Regions from separate parts of the Kitasatospora sp. NBC_01539 genome, predicted to be linked through region 4. Evidence: riboswitches for the same ligand, from Rfam matches in the RefSeq annotation. Region 4 holds a riboswitch; each other region holds the start of a gene.
What was found. A riboswitch is a leader RNA that binds a small molecule or an ion and turns the genes downstream of it on or off. The one in region 4 is predicted to bind cyclic di-AMP.
Positions count from the first base shown of each region.

Region 1: another riboswitch for cyclic di-AMP. It lies ahead of OG335_RS29435 (transglycosylase family protein); the one in region 4 lies ahead of OG335_RS17810 (M23 family metallopeptidase).
Region 2: another riboswitch for cyclic di-AMP. It lies ahead of OG335_RS24860 (peptidoglycan DD-metalloendopeptidase family protein); the one in region 4 lies ahead of OG335_RS17810 (M23 family metallopeptidase).
Region 3: another riboswitch for cyclic di-AMP. It lies ahead of OG335_RS16290 (transglycosylase family protein); the one in region 4 lies ahead of OG335_RS17810 (M23 family metallopeptidase).

Region 1 covers NZ_CP109390.1:6,789,390-6,796,713, forward strand. The annotation lists gene OG335_RS29435 (transglycosylase family protein) at 328-1,512, opposite strand; cyclic di-AMP (ydaO/yuaA leader) riboswitch at 1,497-1,684, opposite strand; gene OG335_RS29440 (hypothetical protein) at 1,955-4,090, shown strand; gene OG335_RS29445 (hypothetical protein) at 4,399-5,277, opposite strand; gene OG335_RS29450 (DUF397 domain-containing protein) at 5,663-5,899, shown strand; gene OG335_RS29455 (ATP-binding protein) at 6,345-6,875, opposite strand; gene OG335_RS29460 (helix-turn-helix domain-containing protein) at 7,295-7,324, shown strand, end outside.
Region 2 covers NZ_CP109390.1:5,744,448-5,751,771, reverse strand. The annotation lists gene OG335_RS24885 (ATP-dependent Clp protease proteolytic subunit) at 1-196, opposite strand, end outside; gene tig (trigger factor) at 411-1,793, opposite strand; tRNA gene OG335_RS24875 (tRNA-Pro) at 2,050-2,123, opposite strand; tRNA gene OG335_RS24870 (tRNA-Gly) at 2,289-2,362, shown strand; gene OG335_RS24865 (hypothetical protein) at 2,812-3,078, opposite strand; gene OG335_RS24860 (peptidoglycan DD-metalloendopeptidase family protein) at 3,354-4,316, opposite strand; cyclic di-AMP (ydaO/yuaA leader) riboswitch at 4,322-4,515, opposite strand; gene OG335_RS24855 (DUF6348 family protein) at 4,909-5,694, shown strand; gene OG335_RS24850 (hypothetical protein) at 5,734-5,892, opposite strand; gene OG335_RS24845 (PP2C family protein-serine/threonine phosphatase) at 6,365-7,324, opposite strand, start outside.
Region 3 covers NZ_CP109390.1:3,823,694-3,831,017, reverse strand. The annotation lists gene mfd (transcription-repair coupling factor) at 1-408, shown strand, start outside; gene OG335_RS16310 (SurA N-terminal domain-containing protein) at 719-1,357, shown strand; gene OG335_RS16305 (MazG family protein) at 1,453-2,445, shown strand; gene OG335_RS16300 (SDR family NAD(P)-dependent oxidoreductase) at 2,403-2,831, opposite strand; gene OG335_RS16295 (cytochrome P450) at 3,012-4,289, shown strand; cyclic di-AMP (ydaO/yuaA leader) riboswitch at 4,501-4,666, shown strand; gene OG335_RS16290 (transglycosylase family protein) at 4,671-5,558, shown strand; gene eno (phosphopyruvate hydratase) at 5,766-7,052, shown strand; gene OG335_RS16280 (septum formation initiator family protein) at 7,149-7,324, shown strand, end outside.
Region 4 covers NZ_CP109390.1:4,161,847-4,169,170, reverse strand. The annotation lists gene OG335_RS17830 (PaaI family thioesterase) at 25-450, opposite strand; gene OG335_RS17825 (hypothetical protein) at 646-816, opposite strand; gene OG335_RS17820 (4-oxalocrotonate tautomerase family protein) at 996-1,226, shown strand; gene OG335_RS17815 (YiaA/YiaB family inner membrane protein) at 1,255-1,545, opposite strand; cyclic di-AMP (ydaO/yuaA leader) riboswitch at 1,769-1,929, shown strand; gene OG335_RS17810 (M23 family metallopeptidase) at 1,941-2,723, shown strand; gene OG335_RS17805 (hypothetical protein) at 2,734-3,624, opposite strand; gene OG335_RS17800 (sensor domain-containing protein) at 3,994-4,713, shown strand; gene OG335_RS17795 (hypothetical protein) at 4,805-5,494, shown strand; gene OG335_RS17790 (hypothetical protein) at 5,554-6,558, opposite strand; tRNA gene OG335_RS17785 (tRNA-Met) at 7,084-7,157, opposite strand; gene OG335_RS17780 (PrsW family intramembrane metalloprotease) at 7,204-7,324, opposite strand, start outside.

The DNA.
Region 1 (7,324 bases), 2.6 Mb from region 4:
CCAGCACCGCTCCTTGACCCACGTTCCCTATCGCCGGTCGGTCTTGAGGGCTCCGGGGAGCGGAGTCGCGAGTTCTGTCGGAGTCCGGAGGTCGGACGGCGAAGGTCGGACGTCGGAGGTCGGTGCAGCGGGTGCTCGGTGTGCGGCCCGGGCGGGCGGGCCTCCCTGCCCACCCGCCCGGGCCGCACCCGGGCGTGCCGGACGGACCGGGCCCGGCGGATCCGCCGGGCGGTCCGTCGGCACGCCGAGGCCGTCCGCCGGCCCGCCCCCCTGTGCAAGGGGCGGGCCGACCGGACGGCGGTCGGGAACCGACGGTCTGCCGTGAGGTCAGATCCGGCCGGCGAAGTCCGGCGCCCAGTTGGCGACGGTCTGGGTGCGGACGCCCGCGCTCGGGTTGGCCGCCTCGACGTACTTGCCGTCGCCGACGTACATGCCGACGTGGTAGACACCGGAGTTGGCGCCGTTGTTGGACCAGAACAGCAGGTCGCCCGGCTGCAGGTTGTCCAGCGAGACGCGGGTGGAGAAGTCGGCCTGGTCGGCGGCGACGCGCGGGATCGCGATGCCGGCGGCCTTGTACGCGGCCTGGGTCAGGCCGGAGCAGTCCCAGCCGCCGTTGCCGGTGCCGCCGTAGATGTAGGCCTGGCCGACCTTGGAGAGGGCGAAGTCGACCGCGGCGGCCTTGGAGCCGGTGGCGGCCTGGGCCGGGGCGGCCGTGGTCGCGGCGGCGGTGGTGGCCGTGGTGGTGGTCGCGGTCTTCGCGGGGGTCGAGGTCTGCGCGGAGGCGGAGGCGCCCAGCGACAGCTTCTGGCCCGGGTAGATCGAGTGCGGGCCCTGGGTCAGGACCGACTTGTTGATCTCGTAGAGCTTCTGCCAGCCGCCCTGCACGTGGTTGTGGTCGGCGATGGTGGAGAGCCAGTCGCCGGCCTTCACGGTGTAGGTGGCGCCGGTGCGGTGGCCCCAGGACTGCTTGCCCTGCCAGGACGTGCCGCCCTGCGAGGTGCCGGAGGCGGTCGACCCGGTGCCGGTGCTCGGGGTCGTGGCGGCCGGGGTGCTCGGGGTGCTGGGGGTGGCCGCCGGGGTGCTCGGCGCGGTGGTGGCGGAGCCACCGGTGCTGATCTCGGGCGCGGGGCCGCCCTTGGTCAGACCGGCCTGGACGGAGCAGACGGGCCAGGCGCCGGGGCCCTGGACGGCCAGCACCTTCTCGGCCGTGGCGATCTGCTGGTCCTTGGTGGCGAGGTCGGCGCGGGACGCGTACGACGTGCCGCCGAACTCGGCCCAGGTGCTGTTGGTGAACTGCAGGCCGCCGTAGAAGCCGTTGCCGGTGTTGATGTGCCAGTCGCCGGAGGACTCGCACTGGGCGACCTTGTCCCAGGTGGCGACCGAGGCGGCGGAGGCGGTGCCGGCGGTGAGGCACGGGATCGAGAGGCCGATGCCGACGACGCCGGTGGTGGCGAGGATGCGGCGGCTGCGCTTGGAGTTGATGGACAGCATGAAGGAGCGTTCCTCTCCCACGCCTGCGAGGTGAGCTGTCGGATTCGGGCTGGAGTTGCCCGGCCGCACGTGCGGGCACGTCGAATGGACGTTTCTGCGCGTGCGGCTTCACCCCAAGCCGGGGAACGGCGCTGGACCGTTCCCTGGCGACTTACCTGGTTCCCCCGCCCCTGCCGAAGTGCGTTTCGCTTTGCCAGTCGGACCGCCGGCAGGACTCGGCGTTCGGGCCAACTGGGTCCGTGTGACCACGAACGTGGGAGGACATTAGGCAGAGATAAGTTCAAACTGCAAACATGTGTGATGCCGATCACAGTTGATCTTGTATGAATTCATGATCGATTATCCGGCGCCATTCCGGTCGCCTTCGGCCGCTTTCGCGCAAACCCCTTGGGTCGAAACGGGCTTGTTTATGCTTCAGGCGTCGGGGCCCCGGGCGGCGGCCCGGGGAGGGGTTTCACCGATCATGGAACACGACGAGCGCATGCCGGCGGCACCGGGACGGCCCGCCTCCCACCGCCGGGCCGGCCCCCGGGTCGGCCGCCGGCGGATGCTCGGCTGGACGGCGGTCTCCGTCGTCGCGGCGGCCGTCGGCGGCGGCGCGCTGCTGCGCCGCCCGGCGGCCGGCGGGGCCGGGCCGGTGGCCCGCGCGGTGACCCCCTCCGGTGCCACCCAGGCGGCCGTGGCCGGGCATTCGCACAGTGCGCCGCCCCCGGAGAGCCCGACGCCCTCCCCGCTCGACCTGACGGGCCGCCGGTGGTCCGACGCGGGCGGCTGGGGCGGTGCCGTGCCGGGCCCGCGGACGGCGGTGCGCATCGCCGACCGCGTGCTGCTCGACACCGACGCCGCCGTGGCCTCGCTGCTCGTCGAGCCGGGCGGCTCGCTGGTCTTCGCGCCCGGCAGCAGCGTGACGCTGGCGTCCGCCGGCAACGTCGAGGTCCGCGGCACCCTCGCCCTGGTGCCGGACGACGGGGCGGTGCACACCCTGCGCTTCCCGTCGGTCGGTGAACGAACCTTCGTCGGGGGCGGGATGGGGGTGGTCGGCGCGGACACCGGCCTCTGGGTCACCGGCGCCGGACGCCTGCGCCTGGACGGTGCCGCCAAGACCGCGTGGGTGCGCGCCGCCCGTCCGCTGAAGGCCGGCGACACCGCCCTGGAGCTCGCGGCCGTGCCCGCCGGATGGCGCGCGGGCGACGAGCTGGCCGTCGCCCCGACGGGCCCCCCGTCCGAGGACGGCTTCTCCACCCGGTACGATCTGTGCACGATCCGACGGGTCGACGGCCGCACCGTCACCCTCGCGGAACCGCTGGCGCACGCCCATCCCCGGGTCGCCGTGGGCGGTGGCGTGACGGCGGGCGCCGAGGTGCTCAACCTGACGCGCAGCGTACGGATCGAGGGCACCGCCAAGGGCCGCGCGCACGTCCACCTCACGAGTTCCCGGCAGGCCGAGATCCGGCACGCCGCACTGCGCTGGCTCGGCCCGCGCCGCGCCGGCAAGGAGCGCTGGAACGGCGCGCCCGTCACCGAGCCCGTGCTCGGGCGCTACGGCCTGCACTTCCACATGCTCGCCGACTCCTCGCGCGGCACCGTCGTCGAGGGCGTCGTCGTCCGCGACACGGGCAGCCACGCCTTCGTGCCGCACGCCAGCCACGGCATCACCTTCCGCAGCTGCATCAGCCACGACACGTGGGAGGACGCCTACTGGTGGGACGGGCCGACGGACACCCGCACCCCGCAGACACCGTCCGACGACATCGTCTACGAGTCCTGCGTGGCCTCGCGCACCGTCTACGAACCCGCCCCGCGCGGCTACCGGCTGACCGGCTTCGCCCTGGGCGCCGGCACGGGCGGCATCGCCCGCGACTGCGTGGCGGTCGGCGTGCAGGGCGCCGAGGGGGCGTCCGGCTTCGAGTGGCCGGAGACCAGCGAAGGCGTGTGGACCTTCGAACGCTGCCTGGCCCACAACAACCTGCAGAACGGCATCTTCGTCTGGCTGAACGCCCGGCACCACCACACCGTCACGCAGTTCGTGGCGTACCACAACGGCGGATCGGGCATCGAGCACGGCGCCTACCTCAACGACTTCGACTACACGTCCGGCGTGCTGTACGGCAACGCCGCCGCGGGCGTCACCGTGCACGCACTCGGACGCGACGCCGGCACCGTTTTCGACGGCCTGCTCGTCGACGCCGCCGGGCAGTCCGACCACGCGATCGTCACCGCCAAGCACCAGCTCGCCGGTACGACGGTGACGATCGGGCGGTGCCGGCTGACGGGCTATCGCAAGGTCGGCATCGCCTTCCGCGCCACCGCGGACGGACAGCCGGACGACATCGCGGTGCTCGACTGCAGCTTCGACGGCAAGCCCGGCGGGACCGAGGTCTGGCTCGACCCGGACTCGCCGCCGCCCACCAGGATCGTGCTGCGCAGGGCGGGGGAGCGGCAGGCGGTCCGGCTGACCAAGCCGGCCGCGGGCGCCGCCGCAGGGCCGTGGAACGCCGCGACGGCACCGGTCGACGTCGACGGTCAGCCACGGGCCGTCGCGGTGCCTGCGATCCGGCTCAAGGACGTCGCGGCGCCGACCTCCCGGCTGCCGGCCTGACCCCGGCCCGGCTGCGGCCGGGGATGGCCTGGCAGGGGCCTGACAAGGGCCTGGCGTCGACTGCCGCGGTGTCCGGCGTGTCCGGGCGGGTGTCCGGCGGGGGAGCCCGGCCGGCGGCCGTTGTGGGGCGTTCGTGCGGGGCGCGGTGCCGTGGGTGCGGTGGCGGGGTCTTCGTGGGGTGTTCATGCGGGGCGTTCACGCGGGGGCGGTCGGGGAACGCCCGAGGGGCCCCGGCATCGGCCGGGGCCCCTCGTCGTTCGTCGAATGCCGGCCCGGGGGTCGGCGTCGCCGGTCGCCCGGCGGCTCTCTCAGTGCTCGGCGGCGGGCTCCTCGGCCTCGTCCTGCTCCTCGGCGTACACCGGGGCGGGCAGCACGGCGAGGTAGGTGGAGGCGATCAGCTGACCGACGGTCGGGTAGGCGCCCAGCGGCGCGGCGCTCGGGCAGCCGGTCTCCTCGGCCGCGGTGGCGAGCAGCTCGGCGTCGGCCTCCGGGCCGATCACGAGCGGGGCCAGCGCCGGTCGCTCGGAACCGGTCGCCCGGAGGTGCTCGACCGCGGCGGCCACCGAGCCCGGCACGTCGAGGGCGGCGGCCACCACGGGCACGGCGAGCCGTGCCGCGAGGAGCACGCCGGTGATCCCGGCGGCGGCAGCGGCGTCCTCGCCGCCGGTGACGGTCAGCACGACGCCGTCCGCGGCCGTGGCGATGGCGAAGAGCCGGGCGCGGTCGGCGCGGGCCAGGTTGGCCTCGGAGAGGCGTACGTGGACGGCCTCGGCCAGCAGCGGGTGCGGGCCGAGCGGATCGGTCACGGAGGCGCCCGTGGCGGCGGCCAGCTCGTGCAGCTCCGTCAGGAAGCCGTGCGGTCCGGGGACCAGCGGCACGATGACCGGCGGCGGCGCGTTGTTGCCGGCCGCGATGGCGAGGAGGCCGGCCACGGTCGGGGCGTCGTCGGCCTCGGTGGCGACGTATCCGGCGGCGATCTCGATGCCGGGCTGCTCGCTGCGCACGATGGACAGCAGCTCGTCGACGATCGGGCGGGCCTCGGGGCCGGCCACGGCCGGCACGGCCAGCAGGAGGGCCGGCGAACCGGTCGGGATCTCGGGGCGCTCGGGACGACGGTGGCGCCCCCGCGCACGGGAGCCTGGGGTACGGACGGGCAGTGGCGCGCCCGGGATGGCTGCGGTGCTCATGGCGGAGATCGTAGGACATGCCGACGCTCCGGCTGCAGTCGACTCCCGTGAGGGCTTGGTGGTGATTGCACAAGGTGGACAAAAACGGTCAAACCTCGTCAGGAGCCGCCAGGCGGCGGCGTGATGCGGCTCACACGGCCCGATGTGACTGCGCGTGAGTCCGGGAGGCCGGCCGGAAGATCAACAGGCCGCTGGCCCCTCCGTACCCAGGGTGATCGTTTACCGGGTGATTCGTGCACCGTCGTCCGGTTTTGCCTGGTGGGCCCGTTGGGCGTTCGGTGCTACTGATGAGTCAGATGCACGCGCAATGTCCCGTGCTGATGCACGTGCAGCCGGGCTATCATCACGTCAAGTGAGGCGAACGCCAGGCTCTGGGGAGAAGACGATGAGTGACACGTACAACGGCATGGCGGCTGCGGACCTCGACGGTGTGGTCTGGCAGAAGAGCCTGCACAGCAACTCGCAGGGCAACTGTGTCGAGTTCGCCGCCCTCCCGGGTGGTGATGTCGCCATGCGGAACTCGCGCTACCCCGACGGGCCCGCCCTCATCTACACCCGTGCGGAGATAGCCGCCCTGCTCCTCGGGGCGAAGGACGGGGAGTTCGACCACCTGGCGGTCTGACCGGCCGTCGATCCACCGCTCCGCCGGGACCGTCGTGGCCGCCGCCGCGACGGCCCTGCCATTGGCCGGGTCCTCCCGGTGGGGCGCCCGGGCGGCTGTTCCGCCTTCGACCTCACCCCCGCGCGGTGGGGCGGCCGCCCGGAGGCCGGGCCGCGCCCCGCCTCCCATGCCCCGACCCCGGCCTCGGCCGTGTTCCGCGCTCCGTGCGGAGTCCGGCCGGGTGTGCCCGGAGCCCGTCGTCCTCTGTTCCGCTGTCCTTTGTACGGTGCGCGGTGCTGCGCGCCGGTCGACCGGCGTCCGGGTGCAGGTGCTCCGCGCGGGCCGACGGCCCTGTTGCTGTGCTGCTGTGCCGCTCTGCCGTTCCGCCGTCCAGTGCCTGGCTGTCCTGTGCCTGGCTGTCCTGCGCTCGGCTGTTCCGCGCTCCGGGGTTCCGCGCTCGGGCGGGTCAGAGCGAGCGGCGGTGCCGGCCCGCGGCCGACTCCGGCGGCGCGTCGAACAGCGCCCACACGACCTTCCCCGCTCCTGCCAGCGGGTGCCAGCCCCAGGAGCTCGTGAAGGAGTCGACCAGGTGCAGCCCGCGGCCGGACTCCGCCACGAAGTCGGCCTCCCGGGCGACCGGGCCCTGTGCGCTGGGATCGCTCACCGCGCACACCACCTGCGGTGACCGGTGCACCAGGCTGATCCTGATCGGGACTCTCGCGTCGGCGGCCTGCAGCCGCCCCGGCTGGGTGGGCACCTGGCTCGGTGCGCCGCGCTCGGCCGACCTGCCGTCCGGGGTCGCGCCCATCGCATGGCGCAAGGCGTTCGTCACCAACTCCGATGCGACCAGTGCGACATCGTCGAAGAGCGAGTCGAGTCCCCAGCCGCGGAGCGTGGTCCGGGCGAACTCCCGGGCCGATCTCACGGCCTCGAACCGGGGGGCGAGGGTACAGCTGACCACGTACGGGTCGGCGGCTATGGCCGTACCGGTGCTCATGAAGAGCTCCTCCCATAAGGGGGCGGACACGGCTGGACCCACGCGGGTCATGCCGGTCACCTCCGACTCGCTCGGCCGCTCGCCCGCCCGTCCGGAAACCCGGACCCGCACACGAACTCCCGGCCGCACGGGGGTGCGGCCGGGAGGGTGTGCGATGTCGCGCGTTCGGTCGACGCGGAGCCCGCGGAGTTGTCAGGTGCGTGCAGGTGCACGTGCACCATGGTCCTCTGCGCTCACTGCAGATGCAAGAGTCGATTCACGTGCACTCGCATGTTTGGCATATGCAAGCGCCGGATGCACGTGCAAGATGAAGGATGTGATGCAGAAGTAGGAGATCGTCGTGTCACTACGGGCACCGAGCGCTCCCAACTGATGGCAGACTGTGCGCTGTTTGACCCAAGGTGGAGGTTTCCGACCGCATGACCACAGTTCAGCCCGGCGGGGGCTCG
Region 2 (7,324 bases), 1.6 Mb from region 4:
TGATGTACAGGAAGATGTCCTTCTCCGGGTCTGCGGCCAGGAGGAGGAGCTGCGCGGTGATCTTGTTGGCGATGTCGTCGTCGACCTGCTGGCCGAGGAAGATGATGCGCTCGTTGAGCAGCCGGTTGTAGACCTGGTCGCCCAGGCCGCCGAGCACGTCACCGGCGGCGGCGCGGGGCGCCGTCAGGCCATCCATCTGCATCTGCGGGAACGTCACTTAGCCACCTGCTCAGTCGATCTGCGTGTGTGTCGCTGTCCATCGACCCTAACGCGCAGGCCGGGCCGCAGAATCCCCCACGCAGAACTGTTCGCTGTGAGCGCAGGGTGCACGCGGGAATACGGCAGCGGCCCGGACACCGTGCGGTGTCCGGGCCACTGGAGGCCGATCGGCGGGATCGGCGCGGGGAGGATCAGGCCTCGTCCGCGACCTCGACGGTCTCGACGGCGTCGGACGCCTCGGTCTCGTCCTCGTCGTCCTCGAAGGAGACGGCCTCACCGTTGCTGTCGGTCACCTTGGCGGCCTCGACGACCAGCGCCAGCGCCTTGCCACGGGCGACCTCGCCGACCAGCAGCGGAACCTGACCGCCCTGGACGATCTGCTGCGCGAACTGGTCCGGGGTGAGACCCGAGCCGGCGGCACGGCGGATGAGGTGCTCGGTCAGCTCCTCCTGGGAGACGTTGAGCTCCTGCTTGGCCACGATCTCGTCCAGGACGAACTGGGTCTTGATGCCCTTCTTCGCCTGGTCCGCGGTCTCCTGCTCGTAGTCCTCGACGGACTTGTCCTGGGTGGCCAGGTAGGCCTCGATGGTCAGGCCCATCGGCTCCAGCTGGTGGTGCTCCAGGTTGTGCTTGCGGGTCTCGACCTCGTCCTTGAGGAGCTTCTCCGGGTACTCCATCTCCACCCGGGTCAGCAGCTCGTCGAGGACCTTCTCCTGGGCCTGGGTGGCCTGGTCGAACTCCTTCATGCGCTCCAGGCGCTTGGTGGAGTCGGCCTTCAGCTCCTCCAGCGTGTCGAACTCGCTCGCCAGCTGGGCGAACTCGTCGTCCAGCTCGGGGAGCTCCTTCTCCTGGACGGCGGTCACGGTGACGGTGACCTCCGACTCCTTGCCGGCCTCGGTGCCACCCTTGAGCTCGGTGGTGAAGGTCTTGGACTCGCCGGCCGACAGGCCGACGACGGCCTCGTCGATGCCGTCCAGCAGGCGGCCGGAGCCGATCTCGTAGCTCACGCCGGTGGCGGTGCCGTCCTCCGGCACCTCACCGTCGACCTTGGCCTCCAGGTCGACGACTACGACGTCGCCCTCGGCGGCGGCGCGCTCGACGTCCTTGACGGAGGAGAAGCGCTCGCGGAGCTGCTCCAGCGACTTGGCGACGTCCTCGTCCGACACCTCGATGGCGTCGACGGTGACGGAGATCTCCGAGAAGTCCGGCAGCGTGATCTCGGGGCGGACGTCGACCTCGGCGGTGAACTTGAGGTCACCACCGTCGGCGATCCGCTCGACACCCTCGATGTCCGTGATGTCGGGCTGGCCGAGGACGTCGATCTTGATCTCGTCGACGGCCTGCGTGTAGAAGCGCGGCAGGGCGTCGTTCACCGCCTCCTCCAGCACGGCGGCACGGCCGAAGCGCTGGTCGATGACACGAGCCGGAATCTTGCCCTTGCGGAAGCCCGGGACCGAGACCTGCTGGTTGATCTTCTTGTACGCCGCGTCGAGGCTGGGCTTGAGCTCCTCGAAGGGCACCTCGACGGTGAGTCGAACCCGGGTCGGGTTCAGAGTCTCGACGGCGCTCTTCACGGTTAGGTCTCCTATTGGGCTTGCGGTCAGGTTGTCTCCGCCCGAGGTCGTCGGCCGGAAGGCCGATCGGGCGAGACGGGCGATGGGCGGTTGGGGCTGCATCTCCCGTACGGGGGGTGGACGGTGAGCGTGACTCCTCGCCCTCGGGCGGTCGCGGTCCGTGTAATCGCCACAGGCACCACCGCCAGCGGTCCATCCTACCGGTACCACGAAAGCAACAGGGCCCCGCCCGCCTGACGAGACCCTGCCGAAACTGTCGGGGTGGCCGGATTCGAACCGACGGCCTTCCGCTCCCAAAGCGGACGCGCTACCAAACTGCGCCACACCCCGTAGTGCCGAGAGGAAGAGTACACGCCGGTCCGGGGCCCCTCCGCGCAAATATCGGAGCCCGCCCGGGCGAAAGCGGTGTGCATTTCGCCGACCCGACCAGGTAGGCTGGCCAACGTCCTCGCGGCCGACCCCGGCCCCGGGGCGACGTGCCGTCAACGCACGTGTGCGGGCGTAGCTCAATGGTAGAGCCCCAGTCTTCCAAACTGGCCACGCGAGTTCGATTCTCGTCGCCCGCTCCATCCGTCCCGGCCCCAGCTCAGCGACATGATCGCGGAGCTGGGGCCGTCGTCGTTCGAGGGCCCGTCAGGGCGGCGCGGCCGGTCCGTGCCAGCGCCAGGTCGGACCGGCCGCGGTCCCGCCCCGGCTCCTCTCCTTCTCCCAGGAGCACCGGGGCGCGCGGGAGGCCGCACCGGCGGGCGGGGACGCCGTTGCACCCCCGGCGTACGCGCGGTCACACGGTCTGCCGCCGGTTCCCGTCACCCGTCCCCGGGACGGGTGACGCTCCCCGGACCCGGCCGGACCCGCCGGGCACGGCCCGACGGAGACGGCCCGACGGAGACGGCCCGACGGAGACGGCCCGACGGAGACGGCCCGACGGAGACGGCCCGACGGAGACGGCCCGACGGAGACGGCCCCGGGCCGGCGGGTGAACCGCCGGCCCGGGGCCGTTGCCGTGCCGCGGCCGAGGTCAGCCCAGGTAGTGACGGACCACGCGGGAGGCGTACACGTCGGTGTCGAGCATGCCCGCGCGGGCGGAGTCGGAGCCGCCGTCGTTGGAACCCACGGTGTTGTCCTGGCCGGCGTTGAAGATGTCGTCGCCCGCGAGCTGGTTGTGGTTGCCGATCACGATCGTCGGGTTGAAGTCGTCGCTGTCGGCGACCGCGGACGCGGCCGGCAGGCAGACGGCTCCGGTGACGGCCAGGAGAACGGCGGCGCGGCGGAGTGCTCGGGTCATGAGGGGTTCCCTTCCACGTTCCACGACGGGGTTTGTCGTGGCTGCGACAGTAGAAGGAAGGGGACGCGGCTCCGGGGACGTTCGGCCGGTCGGTGGCGTGTTGACGCCGCACGCCCCGACGCGGGAGGAGGCCGCGCGGAGGAGCCGGCGCGGGAGGAGCCGGCGCGGGAGGAGCCGGCGCGGGAAAGGCGGACGGGAAAGGCGGACGGGAAAGGCCGAGGCCCGGCCGGGGATCCGTGGATCTCCGGCCGGGCCTTCGGGTGGCGCGGGGTGCGTCAGACGCGGACGCCGTGGGCGGCGAGGTACGCCACCGGGTCGATGTCCGAGCCGTACGACGGGGTGGTGCGGACCTCGAAGTGCAGGTGCGGGCCGGTCACGTTGCCGGTGGCACCGGAGAGGCCGATGACCTGGCCGGCGGTGACGGTCTGGCCGACCGAGACCTTCAGCGCCGAGAAGTGCGCGTACTGGGAGTACTTGCCGTCGGCGTGCTTGATGACGACGTTGTTGCCGTAGGCGCCGCCCCAGCCGGCCTCGACGACGGTGCCCGCCGCGATGGCGTGGATCGAGGTGCCGGTGCTGACCGCGAAGTCGACGCCGGTGTGGTAGCCGCTGGACCAGTTGGAACCGGCCTTGTGGTACGGGGTGCCGAGGCCGGAGGAGACCGGCGCGACGTAACCCGAGGCGGCGGCGGGCGCCTTGGCCTCGGTGGTCGGGGCGGCGGGCTTCGCGGCCTCGGTCTTGGGCGCGGCGGGCTTCGCGGCCTCGGTCTTGGGCGCGGCGGGCTTGGCGGCCTCGGTGGTCGGGGCAGCCGGCTTCGGGGTGCTCGCGACCGGGGCGCGGTGCTCGGAGCGGGAGGCCGCAGCCGAGTCGGCCTTCTTGGTCTCGGCCTGCGGCGCGGCCGCGGCGGCCTGACCGGAGACGGAGAGCTTCTGGCCCGGGAGGATGAGGTTCGGGTTGCCGCCGATGACCTGGCGGTTGTCGTCGTACAGCTTCTTCCAGCCGCCGTCGACGTGCTGCGCACCGGCGATCTTGGACAGGGTGTCGCCGTGGACGACCTGGTACGAGGCGGCCTGCGCCGGAGCGGCGGCCGGGGCCGCGGCCTGAACGGCGGCGACGGGGGCCGCGGCCGGGGTGCCGGCGCTGTGGGCGCTGGCAGCGGTGACGGGGATGGCGATCGCAGCGGCGGCCACACCGGTGGCGACGGCGACGCGGGACAGACGGGTGCCCAGAACGGACATGGAGTTGTTCCTCTCCTACGCCTACGAGGTGAGCTGTCGGGTTCGGGCGGGGAGATCGCCCGGTCGCGGAAAATGACGCGACTTCACCCCAAGCCGTCCCGGAACTACCGGACGCGGCACTTACCTTGGGTCCCCCGCTCCTGCCGTGCACAGATGGTGCGTGACCCCGGGCAGCGGCAGGACTCGGCGTTCCGCCCGGTGGCCCGCCCGGTCGGTGGCCGGGCAGACCATGAGAAAAACCTATGGACCGCTCCGCTGGCAAGCCGCCCCCTCCGAGGGGCCGTCAGGGGCCCTCCGGGCGGTCACTCTCCGCCGGGGCGAGGTGGGCGTAGCGCAGTCGCCGCAGTGACCGTGCGTATCCGGATCATGTCCGCGCGGGAGATTCCGCACCCCGCGTGGCCGGCCGGTCGCGGCGGGGCACGGATCATGCACGGCCCGGTGACCCTGGTCACGAGAGCCTCCCGGAGGCCCTTTTCCGGGTTCACCGGACGTCAGGGCAACCGCGCCCGCGGACCGGTGTCACCGGGCGGGCGCCCGGCCGATAGCCTCGCTCGCGAGCGATGTTCGACCCCTTTTCGAGCGAGGAGCCCTCTTGCGGGCGCAGGCCAGGCTGGAGACGGTCCAGCGCAGCGTGATCCGGGAGATGGCCCGGTACGGGCAGCGGTTCACGGTGGACGGCCGCGTGCTGCGCGGGCCCGGCACGACGGCGGTGGCGGTCCGCGAGCACCCGGGCGAGGACGGCTCCGCCGGCCACGTCGACCTGGGCTTCGTCCTGCGGCTGGGGCAGGCGGACGGTCCGGTGATCTGGGACTGCACCGCCGGGCGCGGCCGCACGGAGGAGGAGAAGCTCGACAGCGCCGTGCGCATGTGGGCGACGACCACCGCGGCCGCCGTGGTGGAGATGCAGGAGCGCCGCGGCGAGCACGGCGACCACGTGCGGCCCGTGGAGCTGCCCGGGTGGCACGCGGTGCAGGGCCCGGCGGCGGTGTTCGGTTTCGGGAGCGACCGGCTGGCGGAGTGGCTGGCCGACAACCGGCTGCTGCCCGCGCTGGCGGACGCCCTGCGCCCGGGGCTGTCGCCGACCGGGGTCACCGGGGTGAAGGTGTTCCTCGGCGGCCGGGCCGGTGAGGAGGTCGCCGAGGTGCGGGTCGACGGCGCCGTGTCGGACCCGGCCTCGGCCGCGCTGCGCGCCCTCGGCTGGCCGCGCGGCGAACGCCTGTGCTGGGCACGGCTGTTCGTCCTGCTGGTCCCCGACGAGCAGGAGGCGCAGGCGGTGCCCGCCGGTTCGGCTCCGGCCCCCGGGGCGACACAGGGCGGCCCGGGGGTGCTGCGGCGCGGCCTGCTCGCGCGCTGGCGGCAGGCGAGGCCGGGGCGCTGACCTGGCCGCGCGGAAGCGGCGGCCGGGTCGGCGCTGCGGTCAGCTGGCCACGGAGGAGATCGTCTTCGCGAGCTGGCTGAGGAAGTCCTGGATCGGCTTGGCCGCCGTGGACTGGCTCACCATGAAGCCGAAGAGTGCTGCGAGGATCGCGTGACTGGTCTTCAGCTGCTTGTTGCGGATGAAGATCACGACGATCACGCCGAACAGGAACAACGCGGAGACGGAGAAGGCCACCCGGACTCACTTCCTCAATCTGTGGCGGGGGTTCTTGCTGGAACCCCGTGTCGAAGCCGGACCGCGGCCTGCGCCGACCGTCCCTGGCACGAGTCGGCCGATCCCGTCGCCATGGAGGTGCCCTGCGGGACCCGACCGCCTGTTGCCTGCCGCACGTGCCGCCCCCCATCCCCCGAGCTTCGACCAGCCCACCCGGACTCAGTGTGGTCGTTCGTGCTGCCTGCGTAAAGGACTTGCCGGAAGCACGGGGCCCGGATCCTGCCATGTGAGACGAATTTCCGCCGACCGAGACGATAGCGGAAGCCTTCTGACGAACCGTCCGCGGGGGTCGGATGAACACGCCGAATCGGCCTACGGGCAGGCCCGGGCGGTGTGATCCATCCGGGGGAGGCTCCGCCAGAATGGCCGAAGATCACCTCCCAGGGGTTGACAGGCGCTACTGCCGCCACACCAGCAGCACGGCGCGGTCGTCGTTGACGTCCTTGGCGACCGTCTCGATGAGCCGGCCGGCCGCACCGCGGAAGCCCTTCACCACCAGCCGGTCGGCCTCGCCCATCAGCCGGTCCATGCCCTCGGAGAGGTCCCGCCCGGGGATCTCGACCATGCCGTCGGTGCAGAGCATCAGGAGGTCGCCGCGGTCGAGCTGGCCGCGCACCGCCTCGAACTTCGCACCGTCGTAGATGCCGAGGAGCGGCCCCTCCTGCGACTCCTTGACGTCCCAGCGCCCCGCACCGCCGAGGCGCTGCATGCCCGGCAGGTGTCCCGCCGACAGGAGTTCGTACTGCCCGGTGTCGAGGTCGAGCACGAGGTGGACGGCGGTCGCGAAGCCCTCCGCCCAGTCCTGGCGCAGCAGGTAGCCGTTGGCGGCGGGCAGGAAGTCGTGGGCGGGCAGCGATCCGAGGAGGCCGCCGAACGCGCCGGAGAGGAGCAGGGCGCGGGAGCCGGCGTCCATCCCCTTGCCGGAGACGTCGGCGAGCACGACCTCCAGCACCCGGCCGCCGGGGCCGGTGCGGGTGGCGACGACGAAGTCGCCGGAGAACGACTGGCCGCCGGCCGGGCGCAGCGCCATGTCGGCGGACCAGCCGTCGGGGAGCTGTGGCACCTGGCTCTGGACGCGCAGCCGCTCGCGGAGGTCGAACAGCATGGTGCCGCCGCCGCGCCAGGGCACGCCGACGCGGCTGCGGAACTGGGCGAGCAGCAGGCCGGCCACCCCGACCGCGCCGACCACCAGGGCGGCGCCGGGGGTGACGCCGTAGACGTAGGCGTCGGGGTTGTCGCTGGCGATCCGCTCGCCGGTGTGGACGAGCGATTCGGCGGAGAGTCCGAGTGCGGCGGCCGCGTAGAGCAGGACGAGGGTGGCGGGGCGCAGCAGCAGGGAGCCGGCGAGCACCGGGAG
Region 3 (7,324 bases), 340 kb from region 4:
CGCCTGCAGGCGTACCGGTCGATCGCGGCGGTCAACTCCGAGGACGACATCGTGCACGTCCGCGAGGAGCTCACCGACCGCTACGGCAAGCTGCCGGAGCCGGTGGAGAACCTGCTCATGGTGGCGGCCCTGCGGCTGTACGCCCGGCGCTGCGGCATCGGCGACATCACGCTGCAGGGCAACTTCGTGCGGTTCGGGCCGGTCGAGCTGCGGGAGTCGCAGCACCTGCGGCTCAACCGCCTCTACCCGCGCAGCCAGGTGAAGGCGAACACCGCGCAGCTGCTCGTGCCGCGCCCGGTGAGCGGCGGCCGGATCGGCGGAAAGCCGCTGCTGGGCCGCGACCTGCTCGGCTGGAGCACGGAGTTCCTCGGCACGATGTTCGACGAGATGGCGGGTCGGCGGACGTAGCGCGCCGGCCGGTGCGCACGGCGGTCCCGGGCGGTGCGCCCGGGACCGCCGCCGTCGTGTCCGGCGCCCGCCGGGCCACGGCTCCCCGGGGGGCCGGCCCCGCCGCCGGTGCCGGGCGGCCCGTACGCCACCGGCCGCCGAGCGGCCGGCGTGGCCCGAGTGACCGGAAGATCCGCACGGGACGGTTCGGGGTCTGGGCAACGGCCGTGCGGCTGCCTATTGTTCACTCCAGCCAGGAGAACCACCGGACACCCCACCAGCCGCACCCCCCGGCCGCAGGGCCGGGACACCCCAGCCCGGGAGGCCCCCCGTGATCCGCACCCGCTCCGCCCTCCGGCCGGCCCGCACGGCCGCCGGCGTCCTCCTCGCGGCCGCCGTGCTGTCCGCGTGCGGCGGCGCACCGGCCCACCAGGGGGCGGCCGCGGTGGTCGGCGGCGAACAGATCCGGATCGCCACCGTGCAGGCCAAGGTCGGGGCCCTGCGCGACGCCACGGCCGCGGCCGCCCCGGAGGCCGCCGCCCAGGAGCAGGCCGGGCTCGTCCGCCGGACGGTCGCCGGCCTCGTACTGGACCGGGTGATCTCCCGGGCCCTCGCCGACCGCGGCCTCACCGTCACGGACGGGGAGATCGCCCAGGTGCGGGACGCCGACGCCCGACTGCTCGGCGGAGAGGCCGCCCTGCGGCGCGAACTGCTGCTCCGCCAGGGCGTCGCCGCCGCCGACGTGCCGGGCTTCTACCGCCAGCAGCTCGGTATCCGCGCGATAGCCGCCGCCGCGGGCCAGGACGCCCGCACCGAGCAGGGCGACACCGTGGTGCGCAAGGCGCTGGCCGACGCCGGCACGGCGCTGAAGGTCGAGGTGAACCCCCGCTACGGCCGGTGGGACCCGCAGCGCATCACGCTCGTCGAGGCGGACACCGACTGGCTGCCGGCGAAGCGCGCCACCGCCTGACCCCGGGCCGCCGGACGCCGCCGGACGCCGCCGGACGCCGCCGGACGCCGCCGGACGCCGCCGGACGGGCCCGCCGCGGGAGGTAGGTTCGGGGGGTGGAGACTCCGAAGCTGATCCTGCTGACCACCACCCACCGGGTCGCCCCGGGCCTGCTGTCCTGGCCCGCGTGGGAGGCCCTGCGCGCGGCCGGGCGCGTCCTGGCGGCCGATCCGGCGCACCCGCAGCTGCCGGCGCTGCGGCAGGCCGGTGTCGAGGTGGAGATCGTCGAACGGGCGTCCGCGCCCGCGCTGGCCCGGACGCTGGTGACGGCCGCCCCCGTCCTGTGGCTGGGCAGCCCGGACGGCGACCCCGGCCTGACCGACGCGCTCGCCCGGCTCGCGGTCGAGGAGGCCGGCACGGCGCCGGAGATCGAGCTGCTGCCCGGCTCGTACGACCTGCCGGGGGCCCGGCTGCTGGACCTCGCCTCGGTGATGGACACGCTGCGCTCGCCCGGCGGCTGCCCGTGGGACGCCGAGCAGACCCACGAGACGCTGGTGAAGTACCTCGTGGAGGAGGCGTACGAGCTGGTCGAGGCGATCGAGGAGGGCGACCGCGGCACGCTCCGCGAGGAGCTCGGCGACGTGCTCCTCCAGGTCTTCTTCCACTCCCGGATCGCCGAGGAGCACCCGGACGACCCGTTCTCGATCGACGACGTGGCCGGTGACATCGTCGAGAAGCTGATGTACCGCCACCCGCACGTCTTCGGCGACGTCGAGGCGAGCGGGTCCGCGCAGGTCGAGGCGAACTGGGAGCAGCTGAAGGCCGCCGAGAAGCAGCGCGAGTCCGTGCTGGACGGCGTGCCCGGCGGCCTGCCCGCCCTCGCCTACGCGGCGAAGCTCGTCTCCCGGGTGCGCCGGGCCGGCTTCACGGCGGTGCCCGACACGGCGTACGCGCTGCCCGACAGCCTGACCGCCGAGTCGGCGGGCGACCTGCTGCTGGCCGTCGCGCAGCGCGCGTACGACGCCGGGGTCGACGTGGACGCCGCGCTGCGCGGGGCCGCGCGCCGCTACCGGACGGCGGTGCGGACCGCCGAGGGGCTCACCGGCTGACGCTGCGGCGGCACGACCTCGATGATCGCCTCGCCGACCAGGGCGAGGAGCTCGGCCAGCGGGTCGAGGTGGTCCGGCAGGTCGGCGAGGACGACGATCCGCTCGCCGTCCGGGCCGGCCACCGCGAAGAGGTCGATCGGGCCGAGGTGCTTGGCGGCGGTGTCGACCAGCGCGGCGATGTCGCTCGGCTGGTGGGCGTCGCCGCTGACCCCGACGACGGGGCAGCCGGGGCGGTCGAGCTCGGTGGCGAGGTCCTCCGCCACACCGGCGCGCAGATCGGCGATCAGCAGACCCGCGGCGCCCGCGGCGGCGAAGCGGCGGGCGAGGCCGCCGCCGTCCCCGCCGCGGAGTACCGCGATGACCACCACTGCCCCGGCTACCCGCATGGCCTGCTCCTCTCCGAGAGCGACACCCCGTGGACGGCCCGCACTGCCGTCTCCAACGGTTGTTCGGAGGATCGTAGGCACGCCGAGACCCTCCGCAACAGGAATTACCCCCCAGGTGACCAGGCTCACGCCTCCCGGGGCCGACCGGCTCGCCGGACGGCAGCGGATACCGTCGGGGACATGCCCGACACACACCGGCCCGACCGGCCCGAACTCTTCACGTGGGAGTTCGCCGCAGACCCCTACCCCGCGTACGCCTGGCTGCGGGAACACGCGCCCGTGCACCGCACCACGCTGCCCAGCGGCGTCGACGCGTGGCTGGTCACCCGGTATGCCGACGCACGGCAGGCCCTGGCCGACGGCAGGCTCTCCAAGAACCCCGGGCACCACAGCGCGCAGGCCCACCGCAGCGGCCGGGTCGGCATCCCGGGGGAGCGGCAGGCCGACCTGATGACGCATCTGCTGAACATCGACCCGCCGGACCACACCCGGCTGCGCCGGCTCGTGTCGAAGGCGTTCACGCCGCGCCGGATCGCCGCCTTCGAGCCGCGGGTGCAGCAGCTCACCGACCGGCTGATCGACGGCTTCGCCGCCCGCGGCACGGCCGACCTCATCCACGAGTTCGCGTTCCCGCTGCCCATCTACGCGATCTGCGACCTCCTCGGGGTGCCCGCCGAGGACCAGGACGACTTCTGCGACTGGGCGGGCATGATGCTGCGCCACACGAAGCCTGGGCAGCGCGCGCCGCAGCGCGGCGGTGTCGGGCGCGCCGTGAAGCGGATCCGCACCTACCTGGCGGACCTCATCCACCGCAAGCGCGCCGACCTCGGCGACGACCTGATCTCCGGCCTGATCCGCGCCAGCGACCACGGCGAGCACCTCACGGAGAACGAGGCCGCCGCGATGGCCTTCATCCTGCTGTTCGCGGGCTTCGAGACCACCGTCAACCTCATCGGCAACGGCCTGTACGCGCTGCTGCGCAACCCCGGCCAGCGGGCCCTGCTGCAGGCGTCGGTGGAGCGCGGCGAGAGCGGCCTGCTGGAGACCGGCATCGAGGAACTGCTGCGCTACGACGGCCCGGTGGAACTCGCCACCTGGCGGTTCGCGACCCGCCCCCTGGAGATCGGCGGGATGGCGATCCCGGAGGGCGACCCGGTGCTGGTGGTGCTGGCCGCGGCCGACCGCGACCCGGCGCGCTTCGCCGACGAGAACACCCTCGACCTCGCCCGGACGGACAACCCGCACCTGGGCTTCGGGCACGGCATCCACTACTGCATCGGCGCGCCGCTCGCCCGGCTGGAGGGCCGGGCCGCCCTCGCGACTCTGCTCACCCGGCTGCCGGACCTCGCGCTGGACGCGGATCCGGCGGACCTGCGCTGGCGCGGCGGCCTGATCATGCGGGGCCTGCGCGAGCTGCCCGTCTCCTTCACCCCGGAGACGGGGCGGGCCGCGGACTGACGGTGTGTCGACCGGCGGGCGGGCCGTCCGGGTGAACACGAGCGAATCAGGACAAAACGGCTTTGTTCGTGCCCGATGAACGGTGCGTCGTAATTCTTGCGTGATAACGCCGATATGAGCTTGTGATCGGTCATCGCATCTGCCTACTCTCCGGACAGCTCGCGCCAGCGGGCCCCGGGCGCGACAACGCCGAATCCTGTCCGCCGCGCCCCGGGACGACCGACCGAGACCAGGACAGGGGCGGGGGAACCACGTACGTCGCCGTCCCCACGGCTAGGGGTGAAGCCGCGTCAGCAGGTCCCCTCCTGCGGCCGCGGCCGGGCCAGCCTCCCGGTCCGAACCCGACAGCTCACCTCGCAGGCGTTCGGAGAGGGACCACCCATGATCTTCACCGGACCTGGCCGCCACCGTCGTCGGACGTCCGCCGAGAAGGCGGTCGCCGTCGCGGGCGTCACCGGCGTCGGCCTCGCCATGCCGCTGCTCACCGCGGCCGCCGCGCACGCCGCGCCCGTCTCCGTCTGGGACAAGGTCGCCCAGTGCGAGAGCGGCGGGAACTGGCGGATCAACACCGGCAACGGCTTCTACGGCGGACTGCAGTTCACCGCCCGCACCTGGAAGGGCTTCGGCGGCGCCCGGTACGCCGCCTACGCGCACCAGGCCAGCAAGACCGAGCAGATCGCCGTCGCCGAGAAGGTGCTCGCCTCGCAGGGGCCCGGCGCCTGGCCCGTCTGCTCCAAACGCGCCGGCCTGACCCGAGGCGGCGGCTCCGCGACGACCGCGACGACCGCGCCGGCCGCGGCGCCCGCCACCGCGACCCGTTCCGGCGGTGCGCCGGTCTTCTCCGGCCGCGGCGGCTGGGACGCGGGCAGCAGCGTGTACTGGTACCAGAAGGACGGCGGCTGGTACTGGACGGCGCACCGCGACATCTTCGAGCGCCACGTGCCGCCCGCCCCCGCCGAACCCGCCCGGACCGAACCGGCCGAGACCGAACCCGCCGAGATCGAACCGGCCGGCACCGGGTCGGAGGAGAGATCGGGCGACGGGTCGGGCGACGCGGCGGACGGCGGGGCCGGGCACGCCCCGCAGGCGGTGCCGGTGCCCGCGATCGGCCGCGAGGCGTACACCGTGCAGCCCGGTGACTGCCTGTCGGGCATCGTCGCCACCCGCGGCCTGACCGGAGGCTGGGAGCGGCTGTACGCGAGCAACCGCCCGGTCGTCGGCGAGGACCCGGACCTCATCCTCCCGGGCCAGCTCCTGCAGCTCGACTGACGGACCGGCACCGCGCGTACGACCGCACGCCCCCGGGGCCGCCACCCGGGGGGCGGGGCGGTCCGGTGTACGGGTCCCCCAGGTGAACTACCGGCGAGTAGCCCGGTCACACGGTGAGACAGCGCCATGCCCGGCATGGCCCTGGGGCGCCGTGCCGTTAGGCTCAGGTCGTAACGACCCACATCCGCTTCCGCTAGGAGATGCTTCGTGCCGTCCATTGATGTCGTCGTAGCCCGTGAGATCCTCGACTCTCGCGGCAACCCCACCGTCGAGGTCGAGGTGGGTCTCGACGACGGCAGCACGGGCCGTGCCGCCGTCCCGTCCGGCGCCTCCACCGGTGCCTTCGAGGCCCTGGAACTGCGCGACGGTGACAAGAACCGCTACTTCGGCAAGGGCGTGGAGAAGGCCGTCCTGGCCGTCATCGAGCAGATCGGCCCGGAGCTCGTCGGCTACGACGCCACCGAGCAGCGCCTGATCGACCAGGCCATGCTCGACCTGGACGCCACCCCGGACAAGTCCTCGCTCGGCGCCAACGCCATCCTCGGCGTCTCCCTCGCCGTCGCGCACGCGGCCTCCGAGGCCAGCGACCTGCCGCTGTTCCGCTACCTCGGTGGCCCGAACGCGCACGTCCTGCCCGTGCCGATGATGAACATCCTCAACGGCGGGTCGCACGCGGACTCCAACGTCGACATCCAGGAGTTCATGATCGCCCCGATCGGCGCGGAGTCCTTCTCCGAGGCCGTCCGCTGGGGCGTCGAGGTCTACCACACGCTCAAGGGCGTGCTGAAGGAGCGCGGCCTCTCCACCGGCCTGGGCGACGAGGGCGGCTTCGCGCCGAACCTCGACTCCAACCGCGAGGCGCTCGACCTCATCGTCGAGGCCATCAAGAAGGCCGGCTACACCCCGGGCAAGGACGTCGCGCTCGCCCTGGACGTCGCCGCCTCCGAGTTCCACAACGACGGCGCGTACACCTTCGAGGGCAAGGCGATCTCCTCCGCCGAGCTCATCGACTACTACGCCGAGCTCGTCGCCGCGTACCCGCTCGTCTCCATCGAGGACCCGCTGGACGAGTCCGACTGGGACGGCTGGAAGGCCATGACCGACAAGCTGGGCGACAAGGTGCAGCTGGTCGGCGACGACCTGTTCGTCACCAACCCGACCCGTCTGGCCCGCGGCATCGAGTCCGGCACCGCCAACGCGCTGCTGGTGAAGGTCAACCAGATCGGCTCGCTCACCGAGACCCTGGACGCCGTCGAGCTCGCCCAGCGCAACGGCTACCGCTGCATGATGTCGCACCGCTCCGGCGAGACCGAGGACGTCACCATCGCCGACCTCGCCGTCGCCACCAACTGCGGCCAGATCAAGACCGGCGCCCCGGCCCGCTCCGAGCGCGTCGCCAAGTACAACCAGCTGCTGCGCATCGAGGAGATCCTCGACGACGCCGCGCAGTACGCCGGCCGCGGCGCGTTCCCGCGGTTCAAGCACGAGGGCTGACAACCGCCGCTGACACACAGCCGCAGGACCGGTGCCCCGGCTCCCACCCCGTAGGGTGGGGCCGGGGCACCGGTGCGAGCAGGAGGGGCACGAGCGATGTGGAAGATCCCGGGACTGGCGGGGCGTCCGCGCTTCACCAGCCGCGCGACCGTGCTCGTGCTCGTCCTCTGCTCGCTGGTGGCGATCCTCGCCTACCCCACCCGCCAGTTCCTGACCCAGCGCTCCGAGATCGCCGACCAGCGGGCCCGCGCCGAGCAGGCCCGCCGGCAGGT
Region 4 (7,324 bases):
TCGCCCGGATCGTCCGGCCCGCCGTCACGGAGCGGAGTCGACCGCGATCATCGTGCCCTGCAGCAGCGCGACCTCCTTGCCCGGAACCCCGGCGGTGACCGACCGTATCTCGGCCCCCACGACGGTGATGGTCCGTCCGCTGCGCACGACGGTGCCGGTCGCCCGCAGCCGCTCGCCGACACCGGGACTGAGCAGGTTGAGCTTGAACTCGACGCTCAGCACGTCCTTGCCCTCGGGCATCAGGGAGAGCGCGGCCGCGCCCGCCGCGGCGTCCGCCAGGGTGGAGATCGCGCCCGCGTGGACGAATCCGTTCTGCTGGGTCACCTCGGGGCGGACGGGCAGGTCGAGCACCACCCGGCCGCGGGCCAGCTCGACGATCTCGACGCCGAGGGTCGCCAGCAGCGGCTGACCGGTGAGGTTGCTGCGGAGTCGGTCGGTGAGCGTTTCCATGCGGCGGTCCAGGTGCGCGGTGCGGGCGGGGCTCCCTGCACCCTCCGTCGGCGACCGGCCCGGCGTCAACCCTCGCCCCGGCCGGCAGGGCGCCCCGGACGCCGGAAAGCACCGAGGCCCGCGCGGCGGCGCGGGCCTCGGTGCTGTGGGGGCCGTGCGGGCCCCGGGGCGGGCGTGGGCGCCCGCGGGAGGGGGTCAGACGAGGTCGGCGTCGCCGTCCGCCCGGTCGTCGGCGCCGCTGTCGGGCAGTTCGCTGCCGGTCACGGCCCTGGCGTCGCCGATGCGGTGCTGCTGCCCGTCCGCGTGGGCGCTGGGTGCGGTCAGCGAGGCGACGACGCCGACGGCGAGGGAGGCAAAGGCGAGCATGCTGCGCTTCTTCATACCCTGCACAACGCGCGGCACGGCAGGGGGTCACGGCCCGGCCCGCGCGGGTGTCCGGGCGGCCCGTCCGCGGGGTTCCGGCGGGCCCTGCGGTACCGTGCGCCCGGCCGGTGGTCCGCCGCCCACCGGGCGGCACCGGCCGCACCACCGAACCGGGAGGCCCCGTGCCCTTCATCACCGTCAAGCAGCTGGCCGGCCGCACCGAGGAGCAGCGCGCCGAGATCGCCCGCGCCCTCACCGAGGCCTACGCCCGGGCCACCGGCCTGGCCCCGGACAAGGTCTGGGTGGCCATCGAGGAGGTGCCCGCCGAGAACTGGGCGATCGGCGGCGAGACCCTCGCCGCCCGGGCCCGGGCGGCCGCCGGCCCCGGCGGAGCCACCGGCGCCACCGGCTGAGCGCCGGCCCGGCGGGGTGCCCGCCGGCTCAGATGCCGTCGACCTTGAACGGGTCGTGCTCGGCCAGCAGCCGGTCGAGCCGGGCCTGGTCGACCCGGGAGGTGATCGCGCCGGCGTCCTGGCGGTCGCGGACGACCTTCGCCAGCGTGAACGCCGAGGTGATCACGTACAGCAGGGCGACGGCCAGGAAGGCGCGCATCCACGCGTCGACCGGCAGGTAGGCGATCCCGATCGCGAGGGCGGCCGTCGCGAGGGCGAACGAGAGGACGGCCTGCGCGTAGTAGGCGGCCGTGGTGCGGGACTGGATCGGTGCGCTCATGACGGCAGCGTCCCGGAGGCGGGTCCGACCGGCATGAGTACGGGTACTCAGCTTCGCAGCTCGTTCACCCTCCGTGACCGCCTCTCCGACAAACCATCGTAAATCGCCCATTCCTCGCGTAGACCGAACGAATCAACCGGCTCAGGCGCTTGGAATCAAGGCAGGCATAGCATTAACGTTTGATAACGCAGCGCGGTCGGCAACGCCGTACCGACTCGGCACCGTGCGCGTGTCGCTCAATCCCGCGGTCTGCCTTCATCGGTGGGCCCGGGAGCCGGGGAACCACTTTCCGTGGGGTGAATCGGCCGGGCCCAGGCCCAGCCGTAGGAGACCTTCCTGCTCCGAACCCGTCAGCTAACCCGGTCGGCGAGAGGGAAGGAAAGGAGTGCGCCTCCGTGGCGTCGACGCACTCGGCGGAGCCCACCGCCGCAGCCACCCAGCTCCTCGACCACCCGCGTGAGCAGGCCGACCAGGCCCGCCACCGGATGCCCCGTCAGACCAGGGGTGCAAGCCCGCTGTTCGGCGTCACGGCCACCATGGCCGCCACCTTCGGCGCCGCCGGCCTGACCGCCGCCGCCGCAGGCCCCGCCGCCGCGGCCGAACCCGCCGTGTCCGCGCCCGACGAGGCGGCCGACGCCGACCCCGCCGCCGACCCCGGTCTCGCCCTCGCCGCCCGCATCCAGCAGCAGGCCGACACCCGTCGCACCGCCGCCGACGAGGCCGCCCGGCTCGCCGCCGCACAGGAGGCCGAGGCCCGCCGCGCCGCCCAGGCCGCCGTCGACGACGCCGCGCTCGCGCTGCCCACCACCGGCTACACCCTCGGCACCTCGTACGGCCAGTCCAGCACCTGGGCCCACCTGTACACCGGCCTCGACTTCGAGGCGCCCGCAGGCACCCCGGTCACCGCCGTCGCGGCCGGCACCGTCACCTCCGCCGGCTGGGCCGGCTCGTACGGCTACCGCGTCGTCCAGACCCTGCCCGACGGCACCGAGATCTGGTACTGCCACCTCTCCCGCCTTGCCGCCACCGGCGGCCAGGCCCAGCGCGGCGCCGTCCTCGGCGCGGTCGGCGCCACCGGCACCGTCACCACCGCCAGGCTCCACCTGGAGGTACGGCCCGGCGGCGGCGCACCGATCGACCCGCTCGGCTGGCTCCGCTCGCACGGCGTCCAGCCGTAACGGCCCCCGCCTAGACGCCGCCCGGCTCGTCCCGGGCGGCGTCCGCATAGGCCTGCAGCTCGGCCGTGCCCGGCTCCGGCGCCAGGTCCGGGTACTCCCACAGCAGCAACTCCGGCAGGCCCGGCAGCGTCCAGTCGCCGCACAGCCACAGCGCGCCGTCCTCCGCCACCTGCTCGAACTCCTCGAACCCGCCCGACAGCTCGTGCGGCATCGGCTCGCCCAGCGCGGTCAGCCCGGCCAGATTGCGGTAGCTGCGCCGCATCAGCCCGTACTCCAGCAGCCGCCGCGCGCCGTCCGTGGCCATGCCGATCGCCAGCAGGTGCGCCGGCCCCCAGCCGAGCCCGCCGTCCGCGTCCTCCATGGCGTCCAGCGTGCCGGCGTCCACCAGTGCCGCGTACGCCGCGACGCGCTCCTCCGGCTCCAGCGCGCGGAACGCGTCCAGCCAGTCCCGCACCGCGTCGATGTCGCCGGTCTCCACCCCGTCGGCCTGCAGCAGCAGGGTGTACAGCCGCGGCCAGGTGAGCAGCTGCGGCCGGCGCAGCAGCGTGCCCAGCAGCTCGCCCTGCCACTCCGCCTCCGCGTGCAGGCGCTCCCACCGCTTCGCGTTGAGCCGCCGCGCCGCCCGCTGACGGTCGATCAGCAGCCGCACCGCCGCCCCGTACGCCTCCGGCTCCGCCCAGGGCTGCACGTACAGGTGGAGCCGCTCGTGCAGCAACTGCTCCACCACCGCCGACCCCAGCTCGGGCCAGCCGTCGTGCAGCGGCGCGCCGCCCAGTTCGAGCAGCGTCAGCACCGCCCGTACGGCCTCCTCCGGCACCGGGGGCAGGCCCTCGGCCTCCGCCCAGGCGAGCAGCTCCTCGGTGCGGGTACGGGGGATGAGCTGCAGGTCTTCGTCGTCCACGCCCCGTACGGTAGCCGGTGCGCCCCGTGCCGCGCGGCCCGGCCGCCCTGTCGGCCGCCCTCGGGGCAGGGTCGGCCGCCATGACCTCGGCCCCTGTCCGCACGGTGCACCCGGAGGGCCCCCGCCTCGCCGTCCGCGGGTTCCGCCCCCGCCCCGGACGACGTCGCCGCCCTCCACCCGGTGTTCGGCGACCCGGAGACCGCCGGTCGGTCTTAGGGGACGGGTGGGGGACGAGCGGGTGCGGCCGTCCGCAGCACGGGGGTAGGGAGAGCCCCACCCCGGACCCGGCAGCAGGCCGGATTACCCCCCGCCGCCCGTTCCGGCACCGTGGACGTCGTCACACCGCGACACCACCGAGGGGACCCCGCCATGACCGCCCAGCCACTGCCGGCCGCAGCCCGGCCCGTGCCCGTCCACGCCGCCGACCCGACGGGCACCCCGCGCCGGCCCGGCTTCCTGCGGGCACCGTTCTCCGCCGCCACCTACCGTGAGATCGGCTTCGCGCTCAGCTCGCTGCCGCTCGCGATCGCCGGGTTCGTCCTCACGGTGACGCTCTTCTCCGTCGGCACCGGCCTGCTGCCCACCGTCACCGGGCTGCCGCTCCTCGCCCTGCTGACGATCGTCGCGCGCGGCCTCGGCGCCTTCGAGCTCCACCGCGTCCGCGTCCTGCTGGGCACCCCGCTCGCCGCTCCGGAGCCCGTCCGGCCGACCCGGCCGGGGGTGTGGGGCGGGATCACCGCCCGCCTCGCGGACGGCGCCGGCTGGCGCGCCGCCCTGCACCACGTGCTCATGTTCCCGTGGGCGGTGCTCACCTTCGTCGTCACCCTGACCTTCCTGGTCACCGGCTGGGTGGTCGCCCTCTACCCGCTCTACCACTGGGTCTTCGCCCGCTACACCGACTGGCCGGGCTACCAGCTCTACGACTTCACCGACGGCAGCGGCCACCACCGGTACTACGTCACCTCGCCCGCCCAGATCGCGGCCCTCTCCGCCGTGGGACTGCTGCTGGTCCTGCTCACCCCGGTGCTGGTCCGCGGACTGACCGCGGTGCAGCGGGCCGCCGCCCGCGGCCTCCTCGCCGCCCGCTGAACCCCGGGCCGGGCCGCGGATGCGCACCCCCGCGGCCCGTGGTCCGATGGGCCGGTACCCCCGCCGCCCGCCGAGGGAGCCCGCCGTGCTGGTGACGTCCAGACCCCTCGACGAGTACTGCGGCTTCTTCGGTCTCACCCGCGCCGCCCTGCGCAGCCTGCCCGGCCCCGTGCTGGACTGCCCGGGCGGCGCCGCCGCGCTCGCCGCCGAGGCCCGCGCCCTGGGCTGCGAGGTCGTCGCCGCCGACCCCCTCTACGCGCTGCCGCCGTCCGACCTGCTGGCCCTCGCCCGCACCGGCCGCGACGTCATGGCCGAGGCGATGCGCACCAGCCCGCGGCTCTACCCGGCCCGCCCGCAGCTGCGCCCCGAGAAGTACCTGCGCAGCTGGGACCGGGCCCGGGCGCTCTTCGCCGCCGACCGCACCGCCCACCCGGAGCGGTACGTCGCCGCCGCCCTGCCGCAGCTGCCGTTCGCCGACGGGGTGTTCGCCCTCACGCTCAGCTCGTACCTGCTCTTCGCGCACCCGGAGCACTTCACCGCGGAGGGCCGGCTCGACGCCCTGCTGGAACTCGTCCGGGTCACCGACCCGGCCGGCGAGGTGCGGGTGCACCCGCTGCACGACGGCGCAGGCCGCCGCTGCCCGCAGCTGGACGCCCTGCGGGCCGAACTCGGACGGCACGGCGTGGCCAGCGAGATCGAGGTGCACCGGGCGGCAGGGCGCCCCCGGCGGATCCTCCGCCTGCGGGCCGTACGCAGCCGGGCGGGCCTCCGCCGCCCGTGACGAGGGCGCTGTCGTGACGGGGGCGCTGTCGTGACGGGGGACCGGTGCGGCCCCGGACCTCAGGACGTGGTGGTGGTGTCCGGCGCCTGCACCTGGGCCGGGACGACCGGCCCGGTGGGCGTCTCCGCCGTCCCGGCGGCCTGAGGTCCGGCAGGTCCGGCCTTGGGCTCGACGGGCCCGACGGGCTCGGCGGTTTCCGCGGCCGCGGCCGGCAGCACCCGCAGGATCTCGTCCGCGACCGACTTCCGGCGCGAGTACGGCGGCACGTTCCGGGTGTTGCGGACCTTGTAGGCGACCGCCGCCCGCAGCGCCGCCCGCTGCTCGGCGGAGAGCGACGACTGCGCCGCCATCGCCCGCGCGGCCATCAGCGCCTGCAGCAGCTCGAACGGCGACAGGTGCCGGTCGATCGCCGACACCACCAGGTCGACGTTCTCGGGGTCCGGCTTGCCCTGGATCAGGGCGAGGGCCTGCACCCGCAGGCCCTCCACGCCGGTGCCGAAGAGGTCGCGCACCTGCTGCGGGCTGAAGTTGAGGCTCTCGGCCGCCAGCACGGTCTGGTTCACCGAGTCGGCGAGCGTCTGCCGGTCGGCGGCCGACAGGGCGCGGGCCAGCAGCAGCCGGGTCAGCAGCCAGCCCGCCAGGAAGCCGAGGATCGTGAAGTACACGGCGAGCGAGGCGGCGAACCCGGCAGCGCCCGACCCGCCGCCGACGGCGGGGGCGAGCGCGTCGCCCAGCTGCCGCAGCCGGTGCGGCAGGGAGCCGATCTGGGTGAGGCCCGCGCCGAGGAGGATCTTGGTGAGCCAGTCGGAGACCTGCTCAAGGTTGGTGTTCGGGGCGTAGCCCGCGGTGGAGGTCGCGCTCCGGTCGTCCGGGTCCGCGGCCGCGCCGCTGGTCAGAAGTTTCGGGATGCCGAACAGGAAGCCGAGCAGGCCGCCGCCGACCGCGAAGGTCGCCGCGACGATCAGGCCTCCGCCGAGCGCCCGCACACCGTGTTCGCTCGCCAGCGCGTGCAGCACCAGCCCCACCAGCCCTGCGCCGACCACCCCGGCCAGTCCGTACCTCACAGCCGGTCCCGGCTGTCCCCCGTGCTCCAGCTCCACCGAGCCACTCCCCACCCACGGTCCGACGGTCCGCAGTGACTGTAGCGGACCGCCCGATCACTCCGGGAGGTCGCCGGACGAGGCCGTGCCCGGCGGCGGCCCGCGACGGGCGGCGTGGGACGGGGCGGTGTGGGACGGGGCGGCGTGGGAGCGGGCCCGGACATGCAGACGGCCCGTGGGCTGTCTCCTCGACGTGCCGCCCCTGGGGGCCGCACGCGCGAGGCACCGGGGATGTACCGGTGAGCCCACGGGCCGGGTGACTGCTTGGGTCTGCGCCTGCCGCCGGAGGCCGTCAGGCCTCCTACTGCCACAGGCAGGGGCGGCTCTAGCGAGCAGCCACCTCACGCATCCTGATGGAACTCAATTCAGGATCACCTCCTTTCAGTGTGCGGCCACCTTAGGCACGCACCCGCCGGAGGGGCAACGGATTTTCGATGAAAAAGGCCGAAGACCCGGCAGACGGATCTGCCGGGCCTTCGTGCTACTGAGTAGCGGGGACAGGATTTGAACCTGCGACCTCTGGGTTATGAGCCCAGCGAGCTACCGAGCTGCTCCACCCCGCGTCGGTGAACACCACCCTACGGGAGTGCCGCGCCGATGGGAAATCCGTTACCCGGGGGGCCCGCCGGAGGGCGGGCCGCCGGGCCGCGCGCGGGGGACGGGCCGGCCCGCGGGGCGGGTGCCGGCCCACACGGCGAAGGCCACCAGCAGGGCGAAGGCGGGCACCATG